DNA from 2 places in the Paenibacillus sp. FSL E2-8871 genome. Region 2 is predicted to be linked to the other one. Evidence: a T-box and tRNA genes for the amino acid it is inferred to sense, from the RefSeq annotation. Region 2 holds a T-box; the other holds one or more tRNA genes.
The links. The T-box of region 2 lies ahead of NYE25_RS15005 (valine--tRNA ligase). A T-box ahead of a tRNA ligase gene usually reads a tRNA of that ligase, here a tRNA-Val.
Positions count from the first base shown of each region.

Region 1: it encodes a tRNA-Val, which carries the amino acid that the T-box ahead of NYE25_RS15005 (valine--tRNA ligase) is inferred to sense. The anticodon was not compared.

Region 1 is NZ_JBBOBV010000001.1:387,317-395,226, reverse strand. Features, by position in the region: gene NYE25_RS01835 (MBL fold metallo-hydrolase) at 1-514, shown strand, start outside; gene NYE25_RS01830 (DUF3892 domain-containing protein) at 579-818, opposite strand; gene NYE25_RS01825 (GNAT family N-acetyltransferase) at 904-1,347, opposite strand; gene NYE25_RS01820 (hypothetical protein) at 1,454-1,666, opposite strand; gene NYE25_RS01815 (site-2 protease family protein) at 1,771-2,847, opposite strand; gene NYE25_RS01810 (hypothetical protein) at 3,172-3,474, shown strand; tRNA gene NYE25_RS01805 (tRNA-Val) at 3,606-3,677, shown strand; gene NYE25_RS01800 (hypothetical protein) at 4,127-4,279, opposite strand; gene NYE25_RS01795 (hypothetical protein) at 4,642-4,782, shown strand; gene NYE25_RS01790 (hypothetical protein) at 4,876-5,115, opposite strand; gene NYE25_RS01785 (hypothetical protein) at 5,443-6,402, shown strand; gene NYE25_RS01780 (hypothetical protein) at 6,470-6,736, opposite strand; gene NYE25_RS01775 (hypothetical protein) at 6,741-7,151, opposite strand; gene NYE25_RS01770 (hypothetical protein) at 7,229-7,504, opposite strand; gene NYE25_RS01765 (NUDIX domain-containing protein) at 7,527-7,910, opposite strand, start outside.
Region 2 is NZ_JBBOBV010000001.1:3,256,148-3,264,057, reverse strand. Features, by position in the region: gene NYE25_RS15015 (RluA family pseudouridine synthase) at 1-629, shown strand, start outside; gene NYE25_RS15010 (LysM peptidoglycan-binding domain-containing protein) at 991-2,361, shown strand; T-box leader at 2,704-2,987, shown strand; gene NYE25_RS15005 (valine--tRNA ligase) at 3,050-5,749, shown strand; gene NYE25_RS15000 (bifunctional folylpolyglutamate synthase/dihydrofolate synthase) at 5,755-7,131, shown strand; gene murC (UDP-N-acetylmuramate--L-alanine ligase) at 7,138-7,910, shown strand, end outside.

The sequences.
Region 1 (7,910 bases), 2.9 Mb from region 2:
TACGCTAAAGCACGTATACGGGAAGAATATGAGATTACATTTACCTGAGACGCTTGTTGAGCCACTTTGGAACAACACCTTAAAGGGTGGATTATATCAAAAAGATGCAGTAGCCTCCCTGACCGATATCTTCGATGTTAAACCTATGAAACCCGGAATTACGTACAAGCTCGCTCCTTCTCTTTCGCTCGAGATCATACATACGCCGCATATTCCTGGCAAAGATAGCTATTCCCTTCTAATAAATAATGAGATTTTCTACAGCGCGGACATGACTTTTCAGCCGGATCTACTTATACGCCTTGTCCGTGAGCACGGCATCCGAATGATTCTGCATGACTGTCAGCTTGGTGGATCAGGTGTTGTTCACACCACACTGGAGGAGTTAATGTCATTACCTGAAGATGTTCGACGTATCATCAAGCTCATGCATTATAGTGATGAACAACCTCAATTCGTCGGGCTTACTGGAGAGATGGAGTTTATTGAGCAGCATGTAATTTATAAACTCTGATTAGGATTAAAAAAAGACCGTACATTGACGTCCGATGACGTATGTACGGTCTTTGCCTTTAGAACTATGAGAAACTCGGAAGATTATCCAAATTGTTGGTTGGATCCCCATCCGCGTCGCCGCGAATATAAGTTCCTCCGTCTTTACCTTTAAAAGCATTCACTCCGGCAATATTTCCGGCCTGTACTTCTTGAAGCGCTTGATCATACGCCAGGACACGTCCTGTAGAGGTCTGGAAACTGGTTAAATCTCCGTCTCCATTTTTCTGTACAGCTACGAAACTTTCGCGTTCGTTATTTGGCACTTCAGCTCGCCCCTTGCACTTGGATTTGCCATCATATGGCACATCCTAGCTTGCTTCATGGAACGGTAAATTATGTGCACTATTTTTAAAGAGTTTTCTGCATCCGTACATGTAGAATACCTGCGTCATAAAAAGGTTCCGTAGAAATCACTTCATATCCTAGCTTCTTGTAGAAATTCTCAGCTTGGCACTGTGCATCAAGAATCGAAGCTTCCAGTCCAAGCTCCCGAGCAAGCTCTTCCATAGCTAGCAACAGAACACGTCCGTATCCTTTGACTCGATAATCTTTCAGTACGGCGATACGCTGCATTTTGGCTGTACCTGCTTTGTAATAAATCAATCTTCCTGTAGCCACAGGTACACCTTCATCTATAATTAGAATATGGTGCGCATTCGGACCGATAACATCGTATTCATCAATTTCTTCCTCAGCCGGTACCATTTGTTCCTCTACAAATACTTTAGTACGAATATCCAGCCCCATCTGAAGCTGTTCCTCTGTAGTTACCCGTAAGATTTCTGCCGCCATGTTAGTCCCAAACTCCTCTCTCTATGTTCCAACGATAGTTGTCTATTATATAAAAATTCGACTAGAAAGAAAAGCCTGAGCATGAGAAATCGTCTTCTACGCTGCTCTAATCTGCAGAATATACTTCTTCAGGAATCGAACGATTGTATGTGTCTTGCATCACTGGTGACAATGGAGGGTACTGACCTTTTGGCTTTCCATCTAGATTAGTCATTTCTTTGATTTCCATGACTTTTGTTGGCTTCGCCTCGGAACATCCTCCCAAAACCATCAGTAACAGCAGACAAACGCCGACTTCCCATTTCAAAAATTTAGGCATGGTTTTACTCCTTTCACCGTTCAACTGCGGTTATTCTCATTACAGCTTTGACGGTTCATGAGTTTTATAAACCATTGGATCACTTCATTGCCCGATTCTAACTCTTATAGATTCACATTCCCAACGGCATGGACCATGTACATCATTCCTGCCAGAAAGCCAGCTAATACAAAATAAGCGATACCGTATTTCCAGCGTGAGCTAGCCGGCACATCGTAATACTTATCGTTCTCGTAGACCGAATAGCTGATATCACAATTCATCTTTAGATGAAGCCCATTCTCTAAGGTCACAGGCTCTAGCTGCGAGATACGTACCTTTTCAATGATGCATTGCTGTGGAAGCGTAGCTCTACCAATGTAGTTCAGTTGATCCCATCTCACCCCTACATACTGCTGTCTTTCCAAATCACTGTAAGTAGTAAAAGGTAAATCTCTTCTATGCTCTGGTCCTGGAATCATGTAGCCTGCATCTCTAAGTGGCTCTACTGGAATTAAGAAACCCTTCGTTACAGAATAAAGGCGATTGTTAGTGCGTCTCTTGACATATTTGTTATACAAATCGTAAGCAAATAACGCCCAAATAATAAAGAACAAGATCGAACGCATATAGATGATGATGGCTAAACCACCCACGAGCCCCACAAGCCACAGCCAGCGCGTCACCGCGGTTGCAATACGGCCACCGTCAAGCGGGTGAATCGGCAGCAGATTGATCAGATTAAGTAAAAAACCTATATAAGCCAAGGAATAGAGAAGTGGACTATCCATGTAATAAGCCGCTCCAAAAACGGCTGTAGCCCCAATAGTTCCTAAGATCGGACCTCCAAAAGCAATATAAGCTTCCGTCTGGGCATCCAGCGGCTGTTTTTTCATTGTAATTAAAGCTCCCAAAAACGGTATAAACAGTGGAGCGCTGACTGGAAGCCCGATCCGTTTCGCTGCTATTACATGTCCTAATTCATGGACTAGCAAGAGCAGGACAAAGCCCACGGCAAACCCCCACGGGTAAATCAAAGCATAAGCCCATATTGAAATCATCATTGATATTAACGGCCCGGCAATTTTACCTATTTTCAGAAGAGACAAAATCGCCTTTCCTTTAAACAGGAGCATCGCCGCCCCGCCCCCCAACCATTTCCATGGCGTGGAAGAATTCTTTTTCTGCTCATTTTGCGGCAAGATCTCAAGCTCCTTTTTCTTTCAATTTTTATCTAACTGCTGTACATTACCCTCCATTTTATCATAAGCGCTTAAGGAGTATTTCCATAAAAAAGCACTCGGCTAAGTATACGACGCAACTTTTAGAATCGTTTCAACATCAAACAAACAGATAATGGATAATTTTCACTATTATTCAAGGAAAGACAGTAATTCCGCTTCAATCCCCCCCACCTCACACAAAATAACCCGAATTTTATGGTTACCCTATAGGCTAACGCCGTGAACGTTATAGGCTACGAACCATAGACTGTTATCAGGGTTATTCAATTGAGGAGGTTATTTATGGATACAAATGCAAATTTACATCAACAGGTCAGTTGGAATTGTATGAACAAATACGTTGGTATTACAACGACTGACGGTCAGTCCTTTGATGGCTTTATTGCCCATGTAGATCAAAACTATGTTACTCTTGCGGTTCCTAGCAACGAAATGGTAGAACGTTTAAACGGAATGCCTACACACGAATCGGCGTATAGACAATTTGGTTTCCGGCCTGGCTTTTTCCCAAGACGTCGCTTCTTTCCACGACGCATTCCTTTTTTCGGTATAAGCGATATATTTCTACTTCCGTTCTTTATCTGACGTAGCTCATGGGGATGGAGCGGCATCCCCTTTTCTTATTATTTTAAAGACTATGTAAACTATCATCCCTATAGATTGTAAAAAAAGAATTGCCATCCTACTCTATCGTATGGTATTATGAAATTCGTCGCAGGACGGTAGCTCAGCGGGAGAGCACTATCTTGACAGGGTAGGGGTCATGGGTTCGAACCCCATCCGTCCTATATCGAAAAGCCTTGAATTTCAAGGCTTTTTTTGTTTTCTATTCACTTATCATTCTATTAAAAACCCCTGTGATACGAATTTGATACGAATCGCGATTACTTTTCGTATCAGTTCATGTGATCCTCTGGGAAAATATCATCGCTTCTACCCTCCAACCAATTCCTAAATTCCGCTTTACTGATATATAATTCCCTTCCCACTTTTGCAACATGAAATACGTGGAAGCCTGTTTACAATCCTTTCAATTCTATCGTTGTCCATGCCATCTTCACGCTCATGGAATCTGAGCCAAAAGAGAAAGAAGCCGCTACTGAAAGCAGCAGCAATATTCCTAGGAGTAAAAACAGACCGAAATACGATTTCCCTCTTAAATTAGGGATAACAGCTGTTTTATCATCTAGCTTTCTATTTTTTTCATACGTTGACACTAGCTTCTCAACTACAAAATCTAGCTGCTTATCAAAAGATTAGATATCGGAATAATACGAAAAATCAATATATAGCCTTGCAGCTTGTCCCCAGGCTCCATCACAGCATGTCGAATATCCAGCACTTTAACGGCTGCATAATTCCATGCGGCAATATGATCTTCCAACTTCATCTTGCATTTCACTCCGATCCGTTACACAATCTATTTAAGTTAATTACATCTTAAACATTGATAATGATTATCAATTAGTATTAGGCAGCTCTTCTATTTTGTCAATCGCAGTTTAGTATCGTGCTTGCTGATAGCGTCGCATGAACTTCGAAAAGTCAAAAATAACATCGCCATGGATCTAAACGTTACTTGAACTAAACAGGAACAATCTCTCAACATTGCATCTCCTATAATTTAGCATTAATATAAAATAATGAGACTTACTGAAATCGTCAATGAGTATCGTTTTGAGGATTATTGCATTTTCGCAAACTCACTAAGGAGTAGGAGTGTTTTTTATATGTTATAGGGGAAAACGAATATTGGGACCAATGACTGAAGCTGATGCTCTACGTGAATGGTTTACTCTTTCCGGTACAGTGAAGGACATTTATATTATTGAGGTTGATGAGAACAATAAAGTAAGGCGCCAGATCGGACCCACAAAGAAGAAAAAGAAATAAGCATTACCTGCAGCAACCTACTATAACTTGATTGAAAAAGCGATAAAACGTAAAAAATCCCCACCGACCTTTATAGGTTGATGGGGTATTTTATTAAAATGGAAATTTAGTAAGCGAGAATACTAAGAGTACCATCCCAACAATCGAAGATAGAGCAGCCATTTTATCTTTAGTTTTATAATAGGTAGCTCCTCCATTAAAAATCAGAGCTCCACACATCCCCATCATTGTCCAAGACATAATCACTTGATCCTGACCGCGGAAAAATAGTATTGCCAGAATGATTGTTGCTGCACTAAATAGAATACCGAACAGCCTTAGTGCTTTCAGCAAAAAATCCCCTCCCGAAATATAATGGGCTAATGAATTTGCAGCTTACTCGATATTACAAGAAAAAATGTAGCCAATGGGCCACAAAGCAAAGAAATTAAAAACCAGTTTAATCCACTCCTATTTTTACCTTGTGCTAACCCAGCATTTATTAATGCTAATGTACCCCATCCAACAAAATACCCGTTATCCATCACGCACACGACCTTTCAACATCATTTTATAGGAATACGAATATCCAATATAATGGTTTCATCATTACATAGATTACTATTCCTATATCTGGTAGAATTAATTAGTATTTACTATCAGATTTAGGGGGATATGAGATTGAAAATAAAGGCTTTTTTATGTATCGTTGCAACTATTGTGCTTCTTACAGGATGTGGTAGTTCCAAAACAAATTCAGAGGAAAAGAATACAACATCTACAGAAGTTACTCAGTCTGAAGCAACAGCTGACTCTTCAAAAACAGCTGCTGCAACACCAGTGCCAGAGAAGAAACTTTCAGAATCCGAGAAATTAGCTCTCGATTATGTGGAAATTTTCCTGAATGGTTCAGATATCGAAACGAAAAAGAAGTTCGTATCCGAAAATATACTTCCTGATGTACAACCAATTTTTCAAATGGCTGAATCTACCGAGACACCTGAGAATAACAAACTTAAGAACGCTTCAGTAATAGAATCAGCTGATTATACTGACAAAGATGGTGGAAAAGACAAAATCGTCCTAATTCAAGGTGAAAAGTCGTCCTCCAATAGTGAACTTATAATTTTTATTAAGGATGATAAAATTGGTTGGGGATATTCGTCTAATGATAAGAATAAAGAACCCTTTAACGAAATGAGAAAATTCTTCAAAGAGCCTGTAAAAAACACATCTGATTCAGGTACAACTGAACAGTCTCCTGAAGCGACACTTAAAGAAATTAGTAATTTTGTCATTTCAGATATTTGGAATGTTGGATTTGTTGATATCAGTTGGTATGCAAGTTCAGGTACTAGCTCTACAGGTGAAGCCATAGATATAGATTTTACAATTGAACAATTAGGAAAAGCGATGAGTAAAAAATTAGAATACGATAATTACATCAACAACCTGGATGCAAAATACGATTCAATTAAAAACATCTGGTCTAAACTCTCTGGTGAGATTGATCGTATGTACAAGCAAATCCAAGATACTCCTCCTATAGCAAATGATGCTACCACTAAATTAGATACAGGAATATTCAATCAGTACCAGGATGCTTTTAGTGATGAGGTAGATAAATTATCCAATTCTTAGATTAAAATAAATCCCTGCCAACCCCTCAGGTTGCAGGGATTTGTTATACTTGCTGAGATTTCAACAACTACTTTATTCTTGTGGCAATAAGCTGGATCGTTTCATCAGAGTCTTTTACAAGACATTTCAAAGTAATGCCCAGGGCAAGTGAAAATAAAGAGATCATAAAACAAATGACTGTAATCATTGCTCCTCTTAAGTCATTTGTGAAATTATAACGCAAGATTTCTGAGAAGCTGCTAGTAGAAAAGAAAATTATAGTCAAAATAAAAAACAATCCAAAAACACAAAATAAAATGTTTGATATTTTATTAACTCTTTCAAAATAGCTCATATATTCAACTCCTCTGATCAAGATAATAATCCACCAAGACATAAATGGAACCGGCAATACCAAAAAGGATAATGGCTATACTACTATTCAAATGATATTCCTGTATAAAGCGTTCATCGTATGCCTTGTAAAAGAAAACATATCCCCCGATACCACTCAGAAGCAATATCATTATGCGGCTAATCAAAGGATTTGCAATCATTCGAACAACCCAAGAGAAAGGAAAAATTATAATTGGGTAAAGAACGGCTGAAAAAAGAAATGCTAAGAAAATAAAAACAAATCCTATATTTTGAAACCCGTAATATTCAGTCGTACTGATCTTATTTCCTTCCAAGAGCTCTAATCCAAAAGAGGCCAACGTGAACAGAATCGTCGAAACAAACCATAACATGATATGCTTAACTACACGCAAAGTAATCCCACCAATTTTATGCTTTATATATCAGCCATTTTATTCATAAGTTCTATTGTTAAATCTGCTTCCAATAATCATTTAGCACTTGGTTCTATTGAAGTTAAAAAAGGTTTTTGCCCTATTCTACTATTATAGGAAACAAAGTACTCCTCATTTATATTAATCAACTTAAATATTCCTTTTGGGATTGTGACTGTAGTTTGATCACCGCTCATATTTTGTACTACTATTTCTCTTTTATTTACTGACACTACATTAACAACAGCTGCAGTACTTGCCATCAAAAGGTACCATATTATAAATAAAAAAATGATCAAAGGAAGAAATGAGAAGATTTTACGATTATTCATATCTATCACCTCAGAGTAAGGATCATCTAATGCCATTGCCGAACAATTCTTGTATGTATTTTCCCGACATATATTCTCTAAATTCTTTATCTAATAAGTATATTTCATCTTGTTTTATCCACTGGTAGTTAAAAACAGTTCCACAGTCCTCTCCTTCACCCTCTCCAGTGAATCTCCACTTTTCAGGTAATCTTGTTTCTGGAATCAGAAGGTAGTCATGTCTTTCAACATTTGCATCTATATAATCTTTATAATAATATTGTGTTCCTATTTTCTTTACTAATTTAAATTGTTTAAGTCCACTTTCTTCTTGAATTTCCCTGAATAAGGCTTCTTCTTCTGTTTCCCCAGCATCTACATTACCACCTACTAATCTAAAGGGTACTTCTGGTTCATTAAGATAAAC
Region 2 (7,910 bases):
AGCCGGCAGGCATGGCGGTTCATCCGGATGGTAGTGGCTTAGGTGTAACGCTGGATCACCTTGTAGCTGCGCATTATGTCGCTACCGGTGTTAGTGTAGCTGTAAGGCATATTCACCGACTGGACAAGGATACAACAGGCCCGGTGATGTATGCGAAGAATGAATTCGCTCAGCTTGTCCTAGACGAGAATATGCGTGAAAAAAGCATCTCACGGCTCTACGCCGCGATCGTCGAAGGCACAGTGCCGCCTACGCTTAAAGTGATCGACGCGCCGATTGGGCGCGATCGTCATCATGCGGCGCGGAGAAGAGTCTCACCCGGCGGACAGTCCGCCGTGACTCGAATCCTCGGACGCGAAGCACTGCATGGCGGGAGCCTGGTGCATGTGCAGCTGGAGACCGGAAGGACGCATCAGATTCGCGTCCATCTCAGCCATATGGGTCATCCCTTGTATGGGGATGCGCTATATGGCGGCCCGGTCTGGGCTTCCAGCGCTGCCGGCCGACATGCGCTCCATGGCGAGCTGCTGTCTTTCCGCCACCCTTGGAGCGGTGAACAACTGGAAGTAAGCGATCCGTGGCCGGAGGATATGCTTCAGCTGCGGGAGCTGCTGTCTGAAGCGCCTTGACGGCTACGTTATAAACCTGAGAATCGTGGTATCAGCAAATGCTGGTATTACGGTTCTTTTTTTATCTATTTTTTCGTAGGGTATATAATTTTCTGTTTTTTCAGAAAGAAGCATCTATCTATGTCCTAATAGCAAAAGCAGCATATAATACTTTGTTCATGCGGAGTAGTTCATCTATTGGCCGGCAGATAGGTTCGAATAGTCCCTGAATTTATGAAATTAATAGCATCCTGTCCGGTTAGTGCCACCAAAGTTGTCATGCCTTTCTGTTTGAAGCATATACATGTGGGGAGTAACATTTTGGGCTTATGCTCTGGGCCTGTCTCAGGGTTAGATTATGCCAAGAAGGAGGACATATCCCGTGTTTGATCAGTCCCACGGCTTGCGGTTTGATATTTATGAACGCATTCACCTATCGGAAGAGCTTCCGGGAATAGCTGAGCTGGAGGAGGTTGAACTACTTCCGGAAATCCAGGTGATTCAGCGGGAGGATCGTGCCGAGTTATATGGTCAGCTGTTGCTTACCGGACTCTACCGGAGTGAAGATGACCGAACACAACGTCTGGAGCATGCCATTCCCGTTGAAATCACTGTTCCGCTTACACGCGTCAGCTCGATTGAAGATATCGGGGTGGAGATCGAGAATTTTGATATTGATCTGCTCACGATGCGCACAGTGAATATAACAGGCGTATTATCACTGCGGGGAATCGGTGGTGCGGAGCCTCAACCACAACCGGCCTGGCAGCAGGAAGAGTACACAGTTGCTTATTCCCCTCTCAGTGATGACAGGGTAATCGAAGCATCTGCAGAGAACCAAGAGCACGAAACTGATGCACTTTATGAAAATTCACAGTGGACCTTTGGCGAGGATGCATCGGAGGTTGCCGTAGAAGAACATGAGCATGCTGAAGCGAATGCAGGTGCATCAGAGCCCTCTTTGGTCTCGAGTGGAGCTGGTCATTCGTCCCCTATAGTGAATTTCTCATCCGCTCATGAGAAGGACAAGGGCGCGAAAGCGCGGACGCATAGTCTGGATTCGCAAACAGAGGATTCCAAAGCAGGAATAGCGGATTACTGGTTTAAAGCTGAGTCACAGAATGAAGCTGAGGCCACTCAGCTGGATCAAGTTAGCCAGGCGAGTCAAGCGGATCAAGAGCAAGAAGCTGAATATACTTTTGCTTCAAGAGAAACCGCTGTTCCAGCAGCTATTGCTGATGCAGACCAAGATATCGCTGTATTTGCTTCTGAAAACGTGGCAAACCATGAGCTTCACGCACAAGAAGAGAATGCGCAGCCGATCAGTGATAATACGAACGAAGGCTTAGTTTCTCAGGAGACTGTGCCACATACCGAGGAGAAACAAGATCTTAAGATTGCGCTAGGAAGCAAGAAAGAAGCAGAGGCTCCAGCCAAAGAACATCTCACCTTCTCTTCATTACTCAGCTCTAGTCGTTCTCGTAAAGAACAAGAGGCTCTCCTATCTGAAGGAAATGCATCGGCTGCAGCGATCATTCCAGAGGCCGGAAATAATACGGAGTGGAAGAGCAGATTCATTGCTGGAGCAGATGGCGCTAACCTATTCCGTAAGGTTCGCCTTTGCATCGTGCAGCGTGAAGAAACGCTGGATACAATCGCAGAGAAGTATCAGCTAAGTGCGCGGGAGCTGGGAATGTATAATCGATTGTCTGGGCAGAGTGTAGAAGAAGGGCAAGTGTTGTACATTCCGTAATTGAATTACAATGCGTAATCATATGAATAGGTGAATCCCGATCTGATAGTAGATCGGGATTTTTGTCTAAATATAAGAATATATAAGTTTCACGTTATACATTATCCTTATATTTCTCGAATAAACGCTTACCGTCCGTAAAAGGACGTCGAAGGCGTTTATTCTTGTGTGACCGGAGAACGTTAGAATGTGGGGGATCTAACCAACGCAGAGTGATGAATCGAATGAAAATTCGACATATGCACGCTATAAGTCGAAATTCCGCTTAAAGTCCCGCTGTAGAAGCCTATTCAGGTTGACTAGGGATGACTCAAAATGTATTATGGAGTAAGCAATATCTAAGTAAAGACTGGGAACGGGAAGAGTAGGCGGTCAGCCCTTCAGAGAGCGGAATGCAAGTGCTGTGACATTCCGTAGGATACAGCCACCGAAGTCGCCCCGGAGTTGCCCTTCTGAGCTTGTCTTCATGGATATGAAAGATAAGTTAGGATGTGGCCGGTAGCAGCCGTTATCTGTACGAGTGTCGCGCTAAGCTTCTGAACCGCAAGGTGAGAGAAGTGCAGGTTTATTTTTCATTGGCGCGAAACAAAGGTGGTACCGCGAAAGAATGGCCTTTCGTCCTTTGAGACGAGGGGTCTTTTTGTTTTTTAGAAACCAACTACAAGTAACCAAGTGGAGGTATCAGAGAATGGCTGACCAAAACAATTTAACAGCGGCAGATGCTGCCGCTGCAAATGATTCTAAGAATGAAATGCCAACCACGTATGATCCGAAATCGGCAGAAACCAAGTGGTATTCCTATTGGACAGAGGGTGGATATTTCCGTGCAGGCGGGCGTCCAGACGCAAAAGCATACAGCATTGTAATCCCGCCGCCAAACGTAACGGGAATGCTGCACATTGGTCATGCGCTTGATTTTACGCTTCAGGATATCCTGATTCGTACAAAACGGATGCAAGGCTTCGACACGTTGTGGCTACCAGGTACGGACCATGCCGGTATCGCAACGCAGACAAAGGTAGAGCAAAAGCTGCGTGAGCAGGGAATTTCTAGACATGATCTCGGCCGCGAGAAGTTTCTGGAGCAGGTGTGGGAGTGGAAAGATAAATATGCGAACACCATTCATGAGCAGTGGGCTAAGATGGGGCTTTCCCTTGACTATTCCCGCGAACGTTTTACCCTGGATGAAGGGTTGTCGAAAGCTGTACGCGAGGTATTCGTTAAGCTCTATAATAAAGGCTTGATCTACCGCGGCAAACGCATTATCAACTGGGACCCGGCGGCTCGTACAGCATTGTCGGATATCGAGGTTGAATATAAAGAAGTTAATGGTCACTTGTATCATCTGCGTTACCCGCTCAAAGACGGTAGCGGATTTATTACAGTAGCGACCACACGTCCGGAGACCATGCTGGGTGATACAGCGGTTGCTGTTCATCCGGAAGACGATCGTTATAAAGATCTGATCGGCAAAACGTTGATCCTGCCGATTATTGGCCGTGAGATTCCGATTATCGCTGATGATTATGTAGACAAAGAGTTTGGTAGTGGTGCGGTTAAGATTACACCAGCTCATGATCCGAATGACTTCGAGATGGGTCAACGTCACAATTTACCGCAGATTAACGTGATGGATGAGAGCGGTACGATGAATGAAGAAGCAGGACCTTACCAAGGTCAAGACCGGAGTGTATGTCGTAAGGCTATCACTGCTGACCTGAAGGAGCAAGGTGTGCTGATCAATATCGAAGATCATGTGCATCAAGTAGGACACAGTGAACGCTCTGGAGCGGTTGTTGAGCCGTACTTGTCCACACAATGGTTCGTGAAGATGCAGCCACTCGCTGAAGCTGCCATCAATGCACAGAAGGATGGGAACGGGGTTAACTTTGTACCGGACCGCTTCGAGAGAACTTACCTGAACTGGATCGAGAACGTACGTGATTGGTGTATTTCCCGTCAGCTGTGGTGGGGACATCGTATTCCAGCATGGTATTCCGAGTCTACTGGTGAATTGGTTGTGGCAAATGACGAGGAAGAAGCGCGCCGGATCAGTGGTCTAACCGACTTGAAACAGGACGAAGATGTACTGGATACCTGGTTTAGCTCTAATCTGTGGCCTTTCGCCACACTAGGATGGCCAGATGAGAACAGTGCAGATTTCAAACGCTACTATCCGAACGATGTGCTCGTAACAGGCTACGATATTATTTATTTCTGGGTAGCGCGGATGATCTTCTCAGCTCTTGAATTTACCGGAGAAAAACCTTTCTCAGATGTATTGATGCATGGTCTGGTACGGGATTCCGAAGGTCAAAAAATGTCCAAATCACTCGGGAATGGCGTAGACCCCCTTGAAGTAATCGAGAAGTATGGCGCAGATGCAATGCGTTACATGATTTCTACCGGAAGTACAGCTGGACAGGATCTACGCTTCCGTTGGGAAAAGGTTGAGCAGGCGCGTAATTTCGCCAATAAGATCTGGAACGCATCACGCTTCGCGTTGATGAATTTGGAAGGCGTAAGCTTTGACAATATTGACATTTCGGGTGAGCTAAGTACTGCTGATCGCTGGATTTTGCACCGTCTGAACGAAACTTCTCGTGAGATTACGCGTCTAATTGACTCGTACGAGTTCGGTGAGACCGGTCGCCAGCTGTACAACTTCATTTGGGACGATCTATGTGACTGGTATATTGAGTTCGCGAAGCTGTCACTTTACGGATCAGACGCCGCGGCAAAAGCGAAGACACAGTCTGTACTTGCCTATGTACTAGACCGTACAATGCGCTTGATTCATCCGTTTATGCCGTTTATTTCGGAAGAAATCTGGCAGCACCTTCCGCATGAAGGGGAGACGATTACGCTGGCTGCATGGCCGGAGTATGATGCTGCTCTGGAGAATCCGCAAGCCGTAGCGGAAATGAACCTGCTGATGGATGTAATCCGGGCCGTTCGTAATATCCGGGCTGAAGTGAATGTACCGATGAGCAAAAAGGTTGAATTGATCATCAAAGCGGGTAATGAAGAGACGCTGAGTATTATCACCCGTAACGACAACTACATTGGACGCTTCTGTAATACGTCTTCCTTCGAAGCTGGCCTGAATCCAGAAACGCCGGATAAGGTAATGTCCGCTGTAGTAACAGGAGCAGAACTGCTTCTGCCATTGTCGGGACTCATTGATATTGAACAAGAAATCGCTCGTCTGGAAAAAGAAGTACAGACGCTGAACAGCGAAGTAGAACGCGTAGAGAAAAAGCTGAGCAATCAAGGCTTCGTGGCCAAAGCTCCTGCTAAAGTTATCGAAGAGGAACGGGCGAAGCAGGCAGATTATTCTGCTAAACGTGAGAAAGTACTTGCCCGCATCGCAGAGCTGAGAGGATAAGAGACATGGATGACCTAAATCGGGGCGGAAGTACCGCCCCTCTTGCGACATACACCGAAGCGGTTGATTGGATCAAGAGCCTAATCCCTTTTGGGATACGGCCAGGTTTAGATAGAATCGAGATGTTGATGGACAAGCTGGGAAATCCGCACCGTCGGCTGAAGTTTATTCATGTGGCGGGTACGAACGGCAAAGGTTCAACTTGTGCTTTTTTGACTAGTGCACTTATACAAAGCGGCTATTCAGTAGGCACCTTTACATCTCCGTATATTACAAAGTTCACGAACAGGTTCCAATATAATAATACGGACATCTCTGAAGAAACGCTTGTCGAGCTGGTTAACCAATTACGTCCACTAGTCCAAGAAATTTCGGAAACGGAGTTTGGCTCACCTACGATGTTCGAGGTAACTACAGCAGTGGCCATTCTATTTTTTGCGGGCGTCTCTTGTCCTGATGTTGTCGTATGGGAGACCGGGCTTGGGGGAAGGCTGGATGTAACGAACATCGTGACTCCGATTGTTTCTGTGATTACTAATGTTGGTCATGATCACATGGATATTTTGGGAGATACGCTAGAGAAGATTGCAATGGAGAAAGCCGGAATTATTAAGACTGGCGTACCTGTTGTTAGCTGCGTAACTCAGCCGGAAGTCGTAGCGGTTCTGAAAGAGAAAGCAGCGGCTTGCCGCTCTACTCTTTATCTTGCCGGAGAAGATTTTAGCTATGAGGCTAATGAAATCCGTGAGGATGTGCAGACTTTTCATTTTAAGGGTCCCTTTCGTTCGCTTGAACTTGGGATCGTAATGAAAGGCGAGCACCAGATTAGCAATGCGGCAGCTGCCATGATGGTACTTGAGGTTCTGCGTCAGTATATGGCCTTTATGCTTGAGGATGAAGATGTGCTTGAAGGTTTGCGCCACGCATTCTGGGCTGGAAGGCTGGAAGAGGTAAGCAAGTCTCCAAGGATTGTACTGGACGGAGCACATAATCCGGAAGGTGCGGAGAGTCTTGCAAAAAGTCTGCCTCAGCTCTATCAATACGGTAAATTAAATTTACTTATGGGAATGCTGTCAAATAAGCATCATGAATCCTACTTTAAGCATATACTGCCTATAGTGGATACGCTCATCCTGACCGAACCGGATTTCCAGAACAAAATGGACGCGGAGAATCTGCAAGTTATCGCAGAAAGTCTGCGGGAGAAATATGCCAAGGAAAACTTGGCAATCATAGTAGAACATAATTGGGGAAAAGCGCTGCAGCTACTGAAGTCGATTACAGCGGAGGATGACCTTGCCGTCGTATCTGGTACGCTGTATTTAATCTCTGACGTACGCGGTACACTTTTGCAGCAACCCGATACTGAAAAAGGCTGGTGACGACTGTTGGATACTACTGAACGTGTGCATTTTATAGGGATCGGCGGCTACGGAATGAGCGCGATTGCCCGGGTAATGCTAGAAATGGGATATACAGTTACGGGCTCCGATGTGGCTGCCCAAGAATTAACGGATAAATTGATTGCTAAAGGTGCCAAGATTTATATCGGGCATACAGCAGAACAAGTAAAAGGTGCGGATCTAGTCGTATACTCTACGGCTTTGTCTAGTGATAATGTGGAATGGGTGGAAGCTGAGCGTCTTAAGATTCCAATTCTGCATCGTTCGCAAATGTTAGCCCGTTTATTGAATGAACGTAAAGGGGTAGCCGTTGCTGGAGCACACGGGAAAACTACCACCTCCTCCATGATTGCACTTGTGATGGAAGAGTGCGACGTTGATCCAACGTATATTATCGGTGGAGAGATTATGAATGTAGGTACGAATGCAAAGGCGGGACAAGGTGAGTTTGTAGTAGCGGAAGCGGATGAGAGTGATGGCTCTTTCCTGCACTATCACCCTTGGCTTGGGATCGTTACGAATGTTGAAGCGGATCACTTAGAAAATTACGACGGAGACTTTAACCGTCTTAAGGCTGCATACGTGCAGTTTATGAACCAAACGCGCGAAGATGGAACTGCTATAGTATGCTCTGATGATGAGAATGTGATCTCTCTTTTACCTGAAGTAACAGGTAAGGTGATTACTTATGGCATCAAGTCGAACACTGCAGATTATATTGCCACTGATATCGTTCTAGGCGATCGTCAGGTATCGTA